3 regions of the Paenibacillus sp. CAA11 genome follow, and region 1 is predicted to be linked to each of the others. Evidence: riboswitches for the same ligand, from Rfam matches in the RefSeq annotation. Region 1 holds a riboswitch; each other region holds the start of a gene.
The links. Region 1 has a riboswitch for cyclic di-AMP ahead of DCC85_RS00490 (C40 family peptidase). Riboswitches for the same ligand answer to the same signal wherever they lie in the genome.
Positions count from the first base shown of each region.

Region 2: another riboswitch for cyclic di-AMP. It lies ahead of DCC85_RS11740 (3D domain-containing protein); the one in region 1 lies ahead of DCC85_RS00490 (C40 family peptidase).
Region 3: another riboswitch for cyclic di-AMP. It lies ahead of kdpF (K(+)-transporting ATPase subunit F); the one in region 1 lies ahead of DCC85_RS00490 (C40 family peptidase).

Region 1 is NZ_CP028922.1:100,348-105,464, reverse strand. Features, by position in the region: gene DCC85_RS00500 (M1 family metallopeptidase) at 1-1,962, shown strand, start outside; gene DCC85_RS00495 (hypothetical protein) at 1,973-2,800, shown strand; cyclic di-AMP (ydaO/yuaA leader) riboswitch at 3,033-3,170, shown strand; gene DCC85_RS00490 (C40 family peptidase) at 3,177-3,668, shown strand; cyclic di-AMP (ydaO/yuaA leader) riboswitch at 4,022-4,160, shown strand; gene DCC85_RS00485 (C40 family peptidase) at 4,165-4,635, shown strand; gene DCC85_RS00480 (GNAT family N-acetyltransferase) at 4,979-5,117, shown strand, end outside.
Region 2 is NZ_CP028922.1:2,542,593-2,547,709, forward strand. Features, by position in the region: gene DCC85_RS11730 (methyl-accepting chemotaxis protein) at 1-195, opposite strand, end outside; gene DCC85_RS11735 (ABC transporter substrate-binding protein) at 226-1,500, opposite strand; gene DCC85_RS11740 (3D domain-containing protein) at 1,973-2,656, opposite strand; cyclic di-AMP (ydaO/yuaA leader) riboswitch at 2,660-2,819, opposite strand; gene DCC85_RS11745 (amino acid ABC transporter ATP-binding protein) at 2,922-3,644, opposite strand; gene DCC85_RS11750 (amino acid ABC transporter permease) at 3,631-4,293, opposite strand; gene DCC85_RS11755 (transporter substrate-binding domain-containing protein) at 4,420-5,117, opposite strand, start outside.
Region 3 is NZ_CP028922.1:668,512-673,628, forward strand. Features, by position in the region: gene DCC85_RS02965 (ABC transporter ATP-binding protein) at 1-465, opposite strand, end outside; gene DCC85_RS02970 (MFS transporter) at 608-1,801, opposite strand; gene DCC85_RS02975 (TetR/AcrR family transcriptional regulator) at 1,981-2,562, shown strand; cyclic di-AMP (ydaO/yuaA leader) riboswitch at 2,897-3,100, shown strand; gene kdpF (K(+)-transporting ATPase subunit F) at 3,359-3,436, shown strand; gene kdpA (potassium-transporting ATPase subunit KdpA) at 3,468-5,117, shown strand, end outside.

The DNA of each region.
Region 1 (5,117 bases):
AAAAAAATTTTAGCCGCAGCCGCTCTACTGCTGCTTGCAGGCGCGATTCTTGCAATCAGGGACCCAGCACAGCAAGCTTTCCTTTCGCTTGCTCCAGAAAAGGGCAAGCCCCCTGTCACCAAGGCTGCGAACCCGAGCCCTAAGGAAAGCGTCCAGCAGCCTAGTGCGGAGGTGCTTAGCCATCGGGTAACGGAATATCACATTGATGTCAGCCTGGACGCCCAAAAGCGAACCTTGACCGGTTCACAGACCCTCACCTGGACACATCCGGGACAGAAAACGGTCAACGAAATTTATCTTCACTTATATCCAAATGCATTCGAGTCAGAGAACAGCACATTTATGAAGGAATCCGGCGGCAAGCTTAGAGGAGACTCGATGCCCAAGGATGGCTGGGGGAGCATGAAGCTGAAGGACATACGAACCACGGATGGAATTTCTCTGCTTCATCGCGTTCAGTATGTTCAGCCGGATGACGGGAATGTGACGGACAAGACCTTAGTCAAGGTCAGGCTGCCTCGCCCGGTGAAGGGAGGGGAGGAGCTGACGCTTCAAATTAATTTTGAGGTTCAACTGCCCAAGGTATTTGCCCGTATGGGAACAGCCGGAGACTTCGTGATGGCCGGACAATGGTTCCCTAAGATGAGCGTCTATGAACCAGCGGGGATCCGAAATCGCTCGGCCGAAGGCTGGAATCTCCATCAATATCATGGTACCTCTGAATTTTATTCCGACTTCGGTATATTCAGTGTACGGATCAACGTCCCGGCTGATTATATAGTGGCTGCTACCGGGTTCCCTACCAAGTCAGCGATCATAAAGAATGACCGAAAAACCTATCAGTTCTACGCTGATGATGTCCATGACTTCGCCTGGTCAGCTTCACCTCACTTCGTCTATGCAGAGGAGCCCTTCTCCTCAGCTCAGGTCCCCGGTGTGCGGATCAAGCTGTATCTTGACCCTGCTCATAAGGACCTGAAGGAACGCTATTTCTATGCAGCCAAGGCTGCACTCTCCGCCTACAGCAAGTGGTTTGGGAGCTATCCCTACTCCACATTATCCATCGTCGTTCCCCCGAAGGATGGCAATGGAGCAGGAGGTATGGAATACCCTACGCTCGTGACTGCCTTCGGGGCAAGCAGTGAATCTCCCGGCTACGATCTAGAGCGAACCGTGATCCATGAAATCGCCCATCAATATTTCTATGGCATCATTGCCAGCAATGAATTTGAGGAGCCTTGGCTTGATGAGGGCTTTGCCTCCTACGCTGAAGACAAGCTCATGGAGCAGGAATATGGCATAGTCTCCAATCTTCCTATCCAATCCAGCCTTGTGACTTCGCCGATGCCTCTCCAATTATCGGCCTGGAAATATGGCTCTGCTGAGGTTTACGCGCAAAACGCCTACACGAGGGGCAAGCTGCTTCTGAAGGACTTAGAACGCCAGCTGGGCAGTAAAAAGATGGCTAAAGTGATGGCTGCATATAGCGCCAAATATCGTTTTAAGCACCCCGCTACCTCCGATTTTCAAAAGGTGGTCGAAAAGACAACGGGGCAATCCTGGAAGAATTACTTCAATCAATATGTATATGGCGGACATATGCCCGATTACGCCATTCAGGATATCACGATTCACCCGGGCAAGAACGGGACCGGTTATGAATCCTGGGTCGATGTCAGCCGTAAGAGCGGCATCGCTCACGAGGTTCCTCTTGTCTTTGTCTTCAAGGATGGACATACAGAACGCAAGACGTGGGATGCCAAGACAGCCCTGACCCGGTTCAAGTTCAGCTACAAGGAGCCACTGGCTTGGGCCATGGTTGACCCGGCTTACACCCTGGTGCTGGAGAACAAGCATATGAACAACTACCTCAAGGCAGAGGTTGATCCCGTAATTCGTTCACGCCTAAACTTAAGCGTCACCAAGCTGCTCGAAGCGCTGCTTGGATCGCTATCCTGGTGAGGTGACAAACATGCATTATATAAAACAAGGTCTGGGCAGCGCGAAGAGACAAATTGCGGTTGCAATCCTCTTATTTCTGTACCAGCTGCTTTGGGGAGTATTCCTATACCGGATTGTAGACTCCGTAATTGCTCCGGCCCTAAGGCGCTACCCTGAATCAGAGGTTGGACAGCTTAGCCGCCTCCTGTACCTTATAGAAGGCCAACATGAGCTGCAGACCAGCTCGGACGTGAAGCTGGTGCTCGGCCTTATTGCAGGCATGTTCCTCTTCCGCTTGATACTTACTCCTCTCATCAGGGCCGGCATATATAACGGATTATTGGGCGAGGCAGATGAGGAGGGGGCCGGCTGGCTGTTCTTCCAAGGAATGCGCAAATGCTGGAAGCCTGTAGCCATCCTCTATGCTATAGAACTGCTCTTAATATTAATCCCGTCTATTTGGCTTCTGCCTGAGCTTTACAGCCTGCTTCCGGGACTTCTGCAAGGCACGACCGGCGCAATGCTCAAGTTTGGCGTCATTCTGGCCAGTCTCGGGATTTGGAGTTATCTCGTCAAGCAAGGCCTGCTCTATGTCACATTCGGATGGCTCTCGCAAACAGGGATTGCCCCTTCTCTCATGCAATATGTTCGCAAACTGCCGGCTGTGCTTGCCGTATCCTGTATCCTCGGCGCTGCTGCCCTTCTGGCCGCAGGCATGTTCAGCACAGCCGCCTGGATCTGGACGGGCCTTATTGGACTAATCCTGCAGCAATCCTATCCATTTATTCGCAGTTTCTTCCGTATCTGGTCGGTATCCTCGCAATATCATCTCTGGAAAAAAAGTTATCAAAAAAATTAATCAAATAGTCGGACCATCTTGTACTTCCCAGGTCTGATAAGGCCTCCGCCTGACGACGGAGGTCTTTTTGATGCTCTCATCACTCAAAATCTCGCAATTACTCGTTGCCAAAAGATACCTGTGTTTGTTACAATAACACCAATGAAAGTAAAGTAACAACTTTGTAATTCTTTTTTAATAATTTAGCAGGAATTTCGACAGATATGTCGAATATCTACTTTTAGATGCAAAATATATAAGAAAGCCTAATTCCCGAGCATCCGGGAAGCGGGGGAACCGTTTTGGGTGAATTGATCTCGCAAGAGAGGGATCATAGGGAACCTTCAACCGAATCCTTAAGCTAACCTCGCAGGCGTTGGAAGGAGTTTACGTCAGTTTGAAGAAGAAGTTGACCGCAGCAGCTGTAAGTTTTGCCATTATGTTTACCTTAGGAACTGGAAGCGCTTTTGCTGATACCAAATTGGACTCTGTTGTCGATTCGGCTATTGGCACACCTTATAAATCTGGCGGAACTACTACAAGTGGATTTGATTGCTCCGGATTTACAAGATATGTGTTCAATAAGCTCGGCATCAAGCTTCCTCACCAATCTGGATCCCAGTTCAAGATGGGTACGGCAATAGACAAAAGTGAACTGATTGCTGGAGACTTAGTGTTCTTCAACACCTCAGGCAAAGGGATCTCCCACGTTGGGGTATATGTCGGCGACGGAAAGTTTGCCCATGCCTCTTCCTCTAAAGGAGTTACCGTTAGCAATTTGAGCGACAGCTATTACGTCAAACGTTACGTTGGAGCTAAACGCATTATGAGCAATGATGTTTTCGAATCCGTCGCCGACGAGTCCCAAGACAACGACGATGTAGAATAAGAAAACCTCCTGTGCTGAGCCCGCAGCGATTCTTGCCGGAATCGATTCTGCGGGTTTTTTTCTATTTCTACATCGTACCATCTATTACCCCTCCCCAAAGGCAATAAACCGCAGATTTAGCCGTTTTCCCAAAAAAAGTGAGAGCAAAACTTGCCAAAGCCTAACCCATTTGTTACAATGATCAAGTAAATGGTAACAACTTTGTAATCATTGGTCGTACGTCGGAATGAGGAAACGCGAGTTCCCCGGAAAGGTATTGCGTTCTTCCAACCTAAGATTCGAATCCACTAGATTCGAATGAACAAATAACCCTTACCCCTTGGGGTAAAGGCTATTTCAACCACAGGTGCACTAACAATAACCAGCCGAATTCCCAAGCACCTGGGAAACGGGGGAACCAGTTATGGGTGAATTGACCTCGATTACAGAGGGTCATAGGGAACCTTCAACCGAATCCTCAAGCTAACCTCGCAGGCCTTGGAAGGAGTTTGACATCTTGAGAAAGACACTGACAGCAGCGGCGATGAGCTTGACTATTCTGTTCACCATGGGTACAGGTAATGCCTTCGCTGACTCCAACTTGGACAAAGTCGTAAATTCGGTATATGGAACGCCCTACAAAATGGGTGGAACCACCGTCAAAGGCTTTGACTGTTCCGGATTTACCAAATATGTGTTCAAGAAAATGGGCGTAACACTGGCGCGTCAATCGAAAGCACAGTTCAAACAGGGAACCAGTGTAGCTAAGAGCCAACTGAAAGAAGGAGATTTGGTCTTCTTCAACACCTTAGGTAACGGTGTATCTCATGTTGGTATTTACGTTGGAAATGGAAAGTTTGCGCATGCCTCTTCCTCTAAAGGCATCCACATCGACAAATTAAGCAACAGCTATTATCAAAACCGTTACGTTGGAGCTAAACGCATTTTGAGCAAGTATACTTATCGTTTGTTTGCAACAGAGCTTTAACCTTCCGCACAAAGGTCAAAGCTGACATAACCGCATTGCCTATGCATGACCGCGGGCGATTCTTGCCGGAATCGACTTGCGGTCTTTTTTTTGCCATCCTACATGTTATAACGCAGCAACCAGGCAAAAGGTTCCAAAAAATTTTTTTACAATATACTTCATTGGTCCTAAACCAACTTCTATGATCTTCCTACCGCTTTTATACCCCTTGGTCCGATCCTGAAACATCTATCGCCCATCTTATAAAATTTTGCTTAGCACGCCATTTTGCATTCAACCAGCCCAATCGGGTACATTGTTCTTAAGGTCTTAAGTCTTTCACTGTAAAAAGGAGGAACGCCCTATGAAAAACTCTCCCCCTCCATTCCACATCGCTTCGATGGAGGAAGCTCATGCAGAGATTATTTGCTCCTGGGTATATGAGCCTCCTTACAATATATACGGCTGGCTTCCCTGGGAGCAGATGAAGGCCCTTGAGGTTG
Region 2 (5,117 bases), 2.4 Mb from region 1:
TCTGTCGATTTCCGTAATCTGCTTATCCAACCCCTGAAGCAGAATTAGGGCCGGCAAGGAATGGTTATTGACATGATCCGAGGCTTGCCCCATTTCCGACATTTTAATGATGCCTACCACACTTGAAAGCGACAAAACGATAACCAGTACGAGCGCCGCGCTGATTAATTTTTTCTTTAACGTTAATTTAAACACCGTTTATCCCCCCTATGTCCGATCTCGCTGTCAGCGTTGGGCTTTCCAGTAAATGCGTATTTGATTCAACAATTCGGCCGAATCGATTTTTCCGCGGATATAGCTTTGAATAGAAGCTCCGGTAATGGCCCAATGATCGGGAGGAAGAGTTGTCATAAACGGCAGGGTCTTGCCAGCCGAGATATACGCTTTGATCGATTTACCCAAAGGATCGGCAGGTTCTAAAGCAATATTCTTAAACGCGGGGATCGTGTTCGTCTGATTGACCAGAAACTCCTGTCCGGACTTATCGAATACAAGCCAATCAAGAAACTTCTTGGCTTCCTCCTGCTGCTTGGGCGTGGTGGTCGTAGAGTCGATAAGTATATACTTGGTTACACCAACCGTAATTTTGGCATTAATAGGGTCCTCCGTATCATCGTTCAACGGTAACGGCAAGAAACCGTACTCCCCATTGGCTTTATCATTGCTCTTAATTACATCCCAAGCCCAGTTGCCCATAAACCAAAGCCCTACTTTTCCTTCTCCTAAAGCCTTGGCTCCGTCTTCCAAGGTGCTGCTCATCGGCGAATTTTTGTTGATATTGTTCTCTTTAAGCAAATCCAGGGTTTGAACCCACCCGTTCATCACATCATTTCGGGACATTTCTATGGAGCTGTTCTGCATGTCCTTAACAAACTTGGAGCCCCCTCCGGGTTGAACGGCGTAAGATACCGTTAAAAGATGGGAACCGAGCGACCAGTCCATCGGGGAGAGCATAACGGGTTCTACACCCGTCTCCTTGATTTGGTTCATTAACAAGTTTAAACTGCTTCGGCTTTTTACCGAGGAAGGATCGAATGAGCCTCCAACCGCCTTGTCGAGCACCTTCTTATTGTAAATTAATCCGTACCCTTCAACCGCGAACGGAAAACCAACCATAGATTCGTTCTTCTTCACGGCGTCCAATCCATTGTCTATCGTTTCATCCACCCATTTTTCTTGGCTTAGATCAACTGCCTTATCCAGAAACTGTTGAGCGTCCCCAGGATCGAGCATCGACAGGGTTGCCGCACTTCCCGAGCCATACATTGACATCAGCTTTTGATAGGCTGAAGTCCCTTCCGGTGCAGTTATAATCTCCAAAGTTACTCCGGGATGCGCTTGGTTGTATTGTTTCGCCATTTCCTCCATTTGAGCTTTTATCTCGGTTTTGGAATTCAGAAAGGTGATCCGGGTTGTTTGCTCTGTACCTGGAGAAGTTGAACATCCCATAACCATCAATAAACATACCAGCGAAAGTACCATCTTCAGCTGTCTCCTCATTAAGTTTCCCTCCGCATTGTCAGCAAATTTGTATTATTTGTGCACAAATGCACACTCTTAATATATCGGTATAATCTTATGAAGAGATGAGAATCTTACCGTGGTAATTATTGGGGGAGTCCAGATCGAACGGCGAGGAGATTATGGAGGTCCCAGGGCACGGTTGGGAATGACGACAGCGATTATCATCCGATGAAGTCAGCTCCGTGACGTCCCTCTCTCAAATGGATTTCTAAACATATATCCGGAAAATCTAAAAAAAAGCCCCCGCGTCTTCTTTGGGACGCGTGGACTTTTGGTTTCTAAAAAAACATATGGACATGCGCGGCTGAACAAGCGCTCCATTTTCGAAGAAAGAGTAAAAATAAAACAGCAATGGGGTATGGATCTAGCATCGATATAACGGAGCCCCAGCTCTGAGAATTTACTCGTGTGTACCCCCTTAATATCTCGGAGGACTAATTTACATCATCTAATTTAAAACATACAGCTTTACATCCTGGAAGCCAAACTGGCTGGCGGACTGCTGCGAACCTGGAATGAAAATATCAATTCGCTTGCCCTTAATCGCACTCCCCTGATCTGAAGCCGTAGCAACAAATGCCTGTTTAGGGAGGCCGGGATGACTATGCCCAGTTACCAATACTTTAGTGCCCATTGGAATTACAGCAGGATCAACAGCAATTGTCCCGAGACTTAGTGGTTTTCCATAATAATCAACAGCGCCCCACTGCCCGTTCTCGCTGGCTGCCGCCGAATAAGCAGTAGCTACAACATTAATCGTATTAGAGTAGTTAAAGGTTTTCCCCCAAGCTGTGACCTGATGGCTGGATGCTGAAGCATTCAGCAGCTTAACAGCCTCAGTGGAAGAGGCCTCCAGCTTAGCCGCATTTTCTCCCGGAATTTGAATAGACAGGCCTGCATAAATATTGTTTGCCTTAACGCTAGGATTTGCGCTCATCAGCTGATTTACCGATACTCCATACTGCTTGGCCAGCAGATAAAAAGTGTCTCCTTCCTTCGCCGTATGCACAGTGCCCGCAGCATAAGCAGACGCACCCTGCAGGGCGGCAGCAAGAGTAAGTGTCAGTGCCGCAGTCTTCAATACAAACGGCAATTTGTTAACATTTTTGTTTTTTCTGAAAGCAAATTTCATATGTAATCCTCCTTCGAATTGCCTCCGAGGTTAGTTGTCGGATTCGGACCCAAGGATGGCCCGGCGCTAAGAGTAAAGCGCTTCACCCCAAGAAGATAAACGTTCATCTTCGGAAAAATCATCCCCCGTTCCCTGCTGTATAGGGATTCGGCACTCCCCAAATATATCACAAATTTGTAACCTTTGATTCAGGTAAGTGTTACCACCTATGGAACAGCAAAAAACACGACATGGAACATGCCGTGTTTTTTGCCTAAATATGAAGTTACAGCACCTTGCTCAAGAAGTCCTTGGTTCGCGGGTGCTGAGGGGAGCTAAAGACCTGCTCTGGTGTCCCCTGCTCTACAATGAGCCCTTGATCCATAAAGAGAATACGGTCGCCTACTTCACGGGCAAATCCCATCTCATGGGTAACGATGACCATCGTCATCCCTTTCTCTGCCAACCTCTTCATAACGTCAAGCACTTCCCCGACCATTTCGGGGTCCAATGCCGAAGTAGGCTCATCAAATAGCATTACGTGCGGCTCCATCGCAAGCGCACGAGCGATTGCTATCCGCTGCTTTTGCCCGCCTGATAGCTGAGAAGGATACGCATTTTTCTTATCCTCAAGACCAACCGTTCTTAGAAGATCCGTAGCAATTTGCTCTGCCTTTACCTTATCCAGACCTTTAACCTTCATCGGAGCCAAGGTAATGTTCTTCAGCACCGACTTGTGCGGGAATAGGTTGAAATGCTGGAACACCATTCCCATTTTCTCCCGAGTAGCATTAATATCATGCCTCTTATCTGTTATGGATTTGCCTTCAAATAATATTTCACCGTCTGATGGCGTCTCCAGGAGATTTAAACAGCGAAGGAATGTACTTTTTCCCGAGCCGCTGGGCCCAATCAATACTACGACCTCTCCCTGCTTGATTTCAAGGTCAATCCCTTTGAGAATATGGAGCTGGCCGAATTTTTTGTTTAGTCCTTTAACGCTGATCACGGCTCATCAACTTCCTTTCGAACACGCCCAAAATTTTGGACAAAATAAAGGTTAGAATAAAGTACATTACGGCAATAATCAAGAATGGCGTCATTCCATCATAGGTCATCGACATGATGCTATTCGCTTGAAACATCATTTCCGATACCCCGATAACATACACAATGGACGACTCTTTGATAATGGTAATGAACTCATTACCGATGGCCGGAAGCACATTCTTAACTGCCTGGGGCAAAATGATATGACGCATGGCCATACTTTGTGTCATGCCTAGGGAACGAGCAGCCTCCGTCTGTCCGCGTTCCACTCCCTGAATACCGGCCCGGAATATCTCAGCCAAGTACGCGGAACTGTTAATCGTAAGCGTAATCGCACCCGATTGAAGGGCGCTGAATTTCAAATCAAATGCGGTTGCGAATCCATAATGAATGATTAAGAGCTGAACCAACATCGGCGTCCCGCGCAGGAACTCCACCCACACCGAGCCGATAAACCGAAGGACTTTCCATTTTGACATTCTGAGCAGGGCTACAAGCATTCCCAGTATGAATCCGCACACGACCCCGATCGCCGCGAGCAGCAGGGTGTATTTTACACCGTCCAGAAAATACTGCCTGTAATCCCAGAACATATTAAAAAATTGCATTCTCCTCTTCCTCTCCTTCCGCATGAAGGTCTGCCGCAAAAAAACAGAAAATAGCGAAGTTCTTCGCTATTTTCTGCGAGGGCCATCCATCATGCTTAGATCCTTAACAGGCAGGGCAAGCTTCGCTTACTCTTCTGCTAATGTACTAGCCTTTTGAACAAATTGATCAATCAGATTGTCCTTCTTCAAGCGATCCAGTGTCGTATTTACTTGATTCAGAAGTTCTGTATTGTCCTTCTTCACACCAACAACATAGCCTTCATCTTCAGTAACCGGCTTGGCATCTGCAATCGAAATGCCCTTCACGTTCTTGACAAAGGATTCTGCTACAGGACCTTCAATGATAGCTGCATCTACGCGCCCGGAATTTAGCTGCATAATAATATCATTAATCTTCGGCAGCGAAGTCAGCTTCGCTCCTTTAATCTCCTTAGCAATGCCCTCTTGAATGGAACCAGTCTGTACGCCGATGCTCGCATTCTCCAAAGATTTCAAGGTGCTGAACTTCGCTTTGTCTCCCTCGCGAACCACAACGGCCTGCTCAGCTTTATAATAGATGTTAGACAAGCCCACTTGCTTTGCGCGATCAGGTGTAGGACTTAGTCCGGAGATAACCATATCAATCCGTCCGCTATCCAATTCATTCAGCAGGGAGGAGAAGGTCATATCCTTAATCTCAAGCTCCGCTCCTGCATCCTTGGCAATTTCTTTGGCAATATCTACATCGAACCCGACAATTTCAACCTTACCGTTTTCTGTTTTCTTGAATTCATAGGGCGGGAAGTCAGCGCTCATGCCAACGATGAGTGTCTTCTTACTTCCTG
Region 3 (5,117 bases), 570 kb from region 1:
CCGGGCCGAGAGGTGAATGAACTCCTCCATGCCTAGGAGCTCGGTAAATTGGTCGAGGTTATGTTTGTATGCAGCTTCGGGAATCTGGTAGATATCCTTCAGCAGCCCGAACGATTCCGTGATGGGGAGATCCCACCACAGCTGGGTGCGCTGGCCGAAGACCGCCCCGATCTGGCGGGCATTCTCCATCCTCTGCTTGTGAGGGTCCAAGCCGTTCACGCGGATGGTTCCCGATGTGGGAACAAGAATGCCGGTCAGCATCTTCAATGTCGTGGATTTGCCCGCGCCATTGGGGCCGACATAGGCGACGGTCTCGCCTGTTTCAATGCTAAGATCCATGGGTTTGACGGCTATTTTCTCGATATGCTTGGGTGCAAATAAATGCTTGACTGCTCCGCCAAGCCCAGGGCCCTTCACGGCCTGCTGGTAGGATTTCGATAGCTGTCTGGCTTCAATGATGCTCACATCATTTCCTCCTTCTTCATTTCTGCCACGGTTACCTTGCGCAACTATATCACAGCCCAGATGTCGAAATCCTCAGGATGTTGTCGGATAAAGGCTGAAATGTTGATGAACATATGCAGCAGAGGGCAAGGTCTTCCGCTATTCATGCAGGGCGCCGGGTGATTATCCAGAATATCAGGGCTGCAGCACTGACTGTAGCTCCCAGGATACAGACCCCAGTCCATCCATAGTGGGCAAACAGCTGTGTGGATATCATGGATCCAGCCGCGCTTCCTATGGAGTAAAAGATCATATAGGCTGCAGTTAATCTGCTTCGCGCTTCCGGCCTGACACTGAGAATCATACTTTGGTTGGTGACATGAACGGCCTGGACAGCAAGGTCGAGGAGAAGGATTCCAAGAAGAAGCAGGACCAGTGAATGATCCATGGCATGGATCAGCGGCCAGGAGCATAGCAGCAGAAGCAGGGCTATACCGCTGACCGCTTGGCCTAGCCCGCGGTCTGCGAGCCTTCCGGCTCGGGCCGCTCCGAAGGCGCCCGCTGCTCCGGCGAGGCCGAAGGCGCCGATCGCGGTATGGGACAGCGAGAAGGGCGGTGCGCTCAGCGGCAGCACCAGCGGCGTCCACAGCGTGCTGAACGCCGTAAAGATGAATAAGGCCAGCAAGGCCCTTATTCGCAGCACCCGCTCCTGGATGAACAAGGTGAAAACAGACAGAAGCAGCTTCGAATATGGCATGCGGCTATGCCGCTTCTCGTCTGCTGGAAGCATGCGCCGCAGCAGCATGGACGAGATCAGCAGCAGCAGGGCGGAGACAAGGTAGACGGAGCGCCAGCCGGCAAGATCGGTCAGCAGCCCGGCGGCGGTTCTGGCCAGCAAGATGCCGATCACGACGCCGCTTGTGACCTGGCCAACGATGCGGCCTCGTGAGGAGGGGGAGGCTAGAGCTGCTGCGAAGGCGACCAAAGTTTGGGTGACAACGGCGAGCAGCCCCACGACAGCTATGCCGGCGAGAAAGACCATGCTGTTTGGAGCTAAGGCTACAATCAGTAAGGCCAGCACGGATAACCCCATCTGGCCGGTCACGAGCCTGCGGCGGTCCCATAGATCGCCGAGCGGGACGAGCAGAGCTAGACCTAGGGCGTAACAAACCTGGGTAACCGTAATAACCGCACCGACATGTGCAGGTAAAATGCCAAACTCTGATGCTATAGAGTCCAAAAGAGGCTGAGCGTAATAAATATTGGCAACAGATAGCCCGCAGGCTACGGCAAACAACCATGGCAGCAGCCCGGTCATGGAGCTCGGCTGTACGGCTCTGGATTTTGTATTTGACATCAGAATAACCTACTTTCATTTTATAATACATACTGATCGGTATAAAATAATATTATGAATCATAAGGAGGATGTGGTCTGTTTGTCAAGATGAATTATGTAAATCATTGACATGTTCAAGCTTTTTAACTTAATATTTATTTACTTGTTGGTATAGTAAGAGGGGAGGAAGGATCATCCATGGTGAGACCTCGGGAATTTGTTAAGGAGCAGGCGCTGGAAGAAGCCATGCAGTTATTTTGGGACAAAGGCTATGAAGCTACCTCGTTAAGTGATTTAACGGCTGGCATGGGCATTCAGCGTCCGAGTCTGTATGCCGCCTTCGGGGATAAGAAGCAGCTGTTTGAATCGGCACTGCGCAAGTACACGGCAGAGCATGCCTTGCACGTAAAAACGATGCTAGCGGCCGGGGCTTCAGTCAAGGAGGGATTTCGCCTTTTGTTCGAAGGGGTTGTGGATGAAGCGGGTCAAGGCGACAGCTCACGGGGCTGCTTCTGCATTAATACGATGGTGGAGCTGGCCCCGCATGATGAGAAATTCGAAATTTTGACCCGTGAGCATCAGATGTATCTAGCGGCCATATTTCAGGAAGCTCTGGAGAAGGGGAAAGAGGCAGGCGAATTAGCACCCAAGCTGAATGTCAAGGCCGTGGCACAGACACTGGTGGTTTCGCTTATCGGGCTAACGGTGCTGATGAAGTCACGCCCGGACCGGGCGTTTGCAGATCATTCCATACAGATGGTGCTTGGTCTGATTGACTAGGTTGTCTGAGGGTCTATGGGTCTATGCTGCCATCAGGTTAGCCTCTTATTTAGGCTCATCAGGTACGGAAGATGCTGCATAACGACAGCAAGTAAAGCCTCCTGCCGAATTTTAGAGTTCAGGGGGAGGCTTTGCAGGTCCTCATGTGTGATTTTCGAAAAATTATGAAAACAGCATGAAAAACAAAGCAATTCATCGGAACGTGTGAATTTTATTTATAATTTTCAGTTTTTTGAATCCAGCGCAGCTCCTTTTTCGTGATTTTGCCAAAAACATAATTTTACAATCTACATGGTGCAGAGGTATGATTCGTCTCGTACCTGAAAACCACATATTCGCAAGTCCGCTTAATTTCCTGTAAAGGAAAGCGGGGGAACCAACAATGATCAGGCCGGGAAGTGGGAGCCGGAAGATCATTAGGGGTGAATCCTGTTCAGTCGCCAGCAGGGCAAGTGCCTGCATGGTCCAAGAACGGGTAGGGCGACTCTCACCGCCCGAATCCGACAGCTAACCTCGTCAGCGTATGGAGAGAGGATGGTGTCATGTGACCGTTATTTAAGATCACGGGGATATTCCTCTGTGGTCTTTTTTGTTGTGCCATGAAATGGATGATTAGGATCTTGATGGCTCTGTCCTTACAGAGCGGACTATTTATTTGCAAGGTTTGCAAGGGAAGGAGCGCAACATAAATGACGGATCTATATATGCTAGCCCTTCTTGCTATGGGCTTTGGCTTGATTGTCTTGTTCCTGTTCTGGTGCTCACGGGTCGTGGATGATAAAAGGGGGGCTAAGCGATGATTTTGATCCTAATCGTAACCCTGCTGCTGTTCATCTATCTGGTCTATGCTCTGATTCACCCTGAGAAATTCTAGGCAGGCTATGAAGAATTAGGAGGAACCTGATATGGGCATCGTGCAAATTGCAGTTGTCATTGTGATATTGATCCTGCTGGTTAAGCCGGTAGGTACTTATTTGTTCCATGTGTTCTCAAATGAGCCGAATAGGCTGGAGCGCTGGTTTGGTCCGGCAGAGCGCGGCATTTACAGACTGATTGGCCTTAAATCGACGAAGGGCATGTCTTGGAAAAAGTATGCGCTCAGCTTCCTGCTGACGAATCTTGTGCTTGTGATCTTCAGCTACTTGATTCTGAAGCTGCAGGGAGGACTGCCATTCAATCCCTCAGGCACGAAAGGCATGGAAGGAACGCTGAACTTCAATACGGTGATCAGCTTCATGACCAACACCAATCTGCAGCATTACAGCGGGGAGACCGGGCTGACTTACTTCTCGCAGATGGCTGTTATTACTATGATGATGTTCACCTCTGCTGCCAGCGGTTTTGCCGTTGCGATTGCGTTTGTAAGGGGGATTACTGGCAGAGCCTCTGTAGGTAATTTTTTTCAGGATTTTGTCAAGGCGCATACGCGTGTGTTCATCCCGCTGGCGTTGATCGTCTGCCTGGCTCTTGTGGCCCTTCACGTCCCGCAGACTCTGAAGCCGGCAGCCGACGTGGTGACGCTTGAAGGAAGCCGGCAGGAAATCGCTATGGGGCCGGTTGCATCGCTGGAGGCGATTAAGCATCTGGGCACGAACGGGGGCGGATTTTTCGGGGCGAACTCGGCTCACCCCTTCGAGAATCCGAGTCCGCTGACGAATGTGATTGAGATCTTGTCCATGTGGACGCTCCCGGCTGCATTGCCGTATACCTTTGGCCTGTTTGCCAAGAACAAGCGGCAGGGCTGGGTGATCTTCGGCGCCATGATGATCTTGTTCATCCTGCTGCTGTCCCTTAATTACTATGCGGAAAGCCGCGGAAATCCGGCAATACAGGCCATGGGCATCGATGCTTCGCAAGGGAATATGGAAGGCAAGGAGGTGCGCTTCGGCATCCCTCAATCCTCGCTGTTTACGACGGTTACAACCGCAGCTACCACCGGCAGTGTGAACAATATGCATGATGCGCAGACGCCGCTTGGCAGTATTACACCGCTGGCCTTGATGATGCTGAACAATGTGTTTGGCGGCAAAGGGGTAGGACTGATCAACATGCTGATGTACGGCATTCTTGGCGTATTCCTCTGCGGTCTGATGGTAGGCAGAACGCCGGAGTTTCTCCGGAAGAAGATTGAAGCCCGGGAGATGAAGCTGATTGCGATTGCGATTCTTATCCATCCGCTGATTATTCTGGCCCCGACCGCTGCGGCTTTTCTGACAAAGCTTGGCTATGGAGCGGTCAGCAACCCGGGCTTTCACGGGTTATCCCAGGTGCTGTATGAATTTACTTCTTCGGCCGCCAATAACGGTTCCGGATTTGAGGGGCTGGCGGATAATACGCCGTTCTGGAACCTGGCGACCGGGGGCGTTATGCTGCTCGGCCGATACATTTCAATAGCGGCGATGCTGGCGGTAGCCGGTTCGCTGCTGCGCAAGAAGCCGGTTCCTGAGACGGTGGGGACGTTCAGAACGGATAGCCGGTTGTTTACCGGTATCTTGATCGGGACCGTGCTGATTATTGGGGCCCTTACCTTCCTTCCGGTCATTGTGCTTGGACCG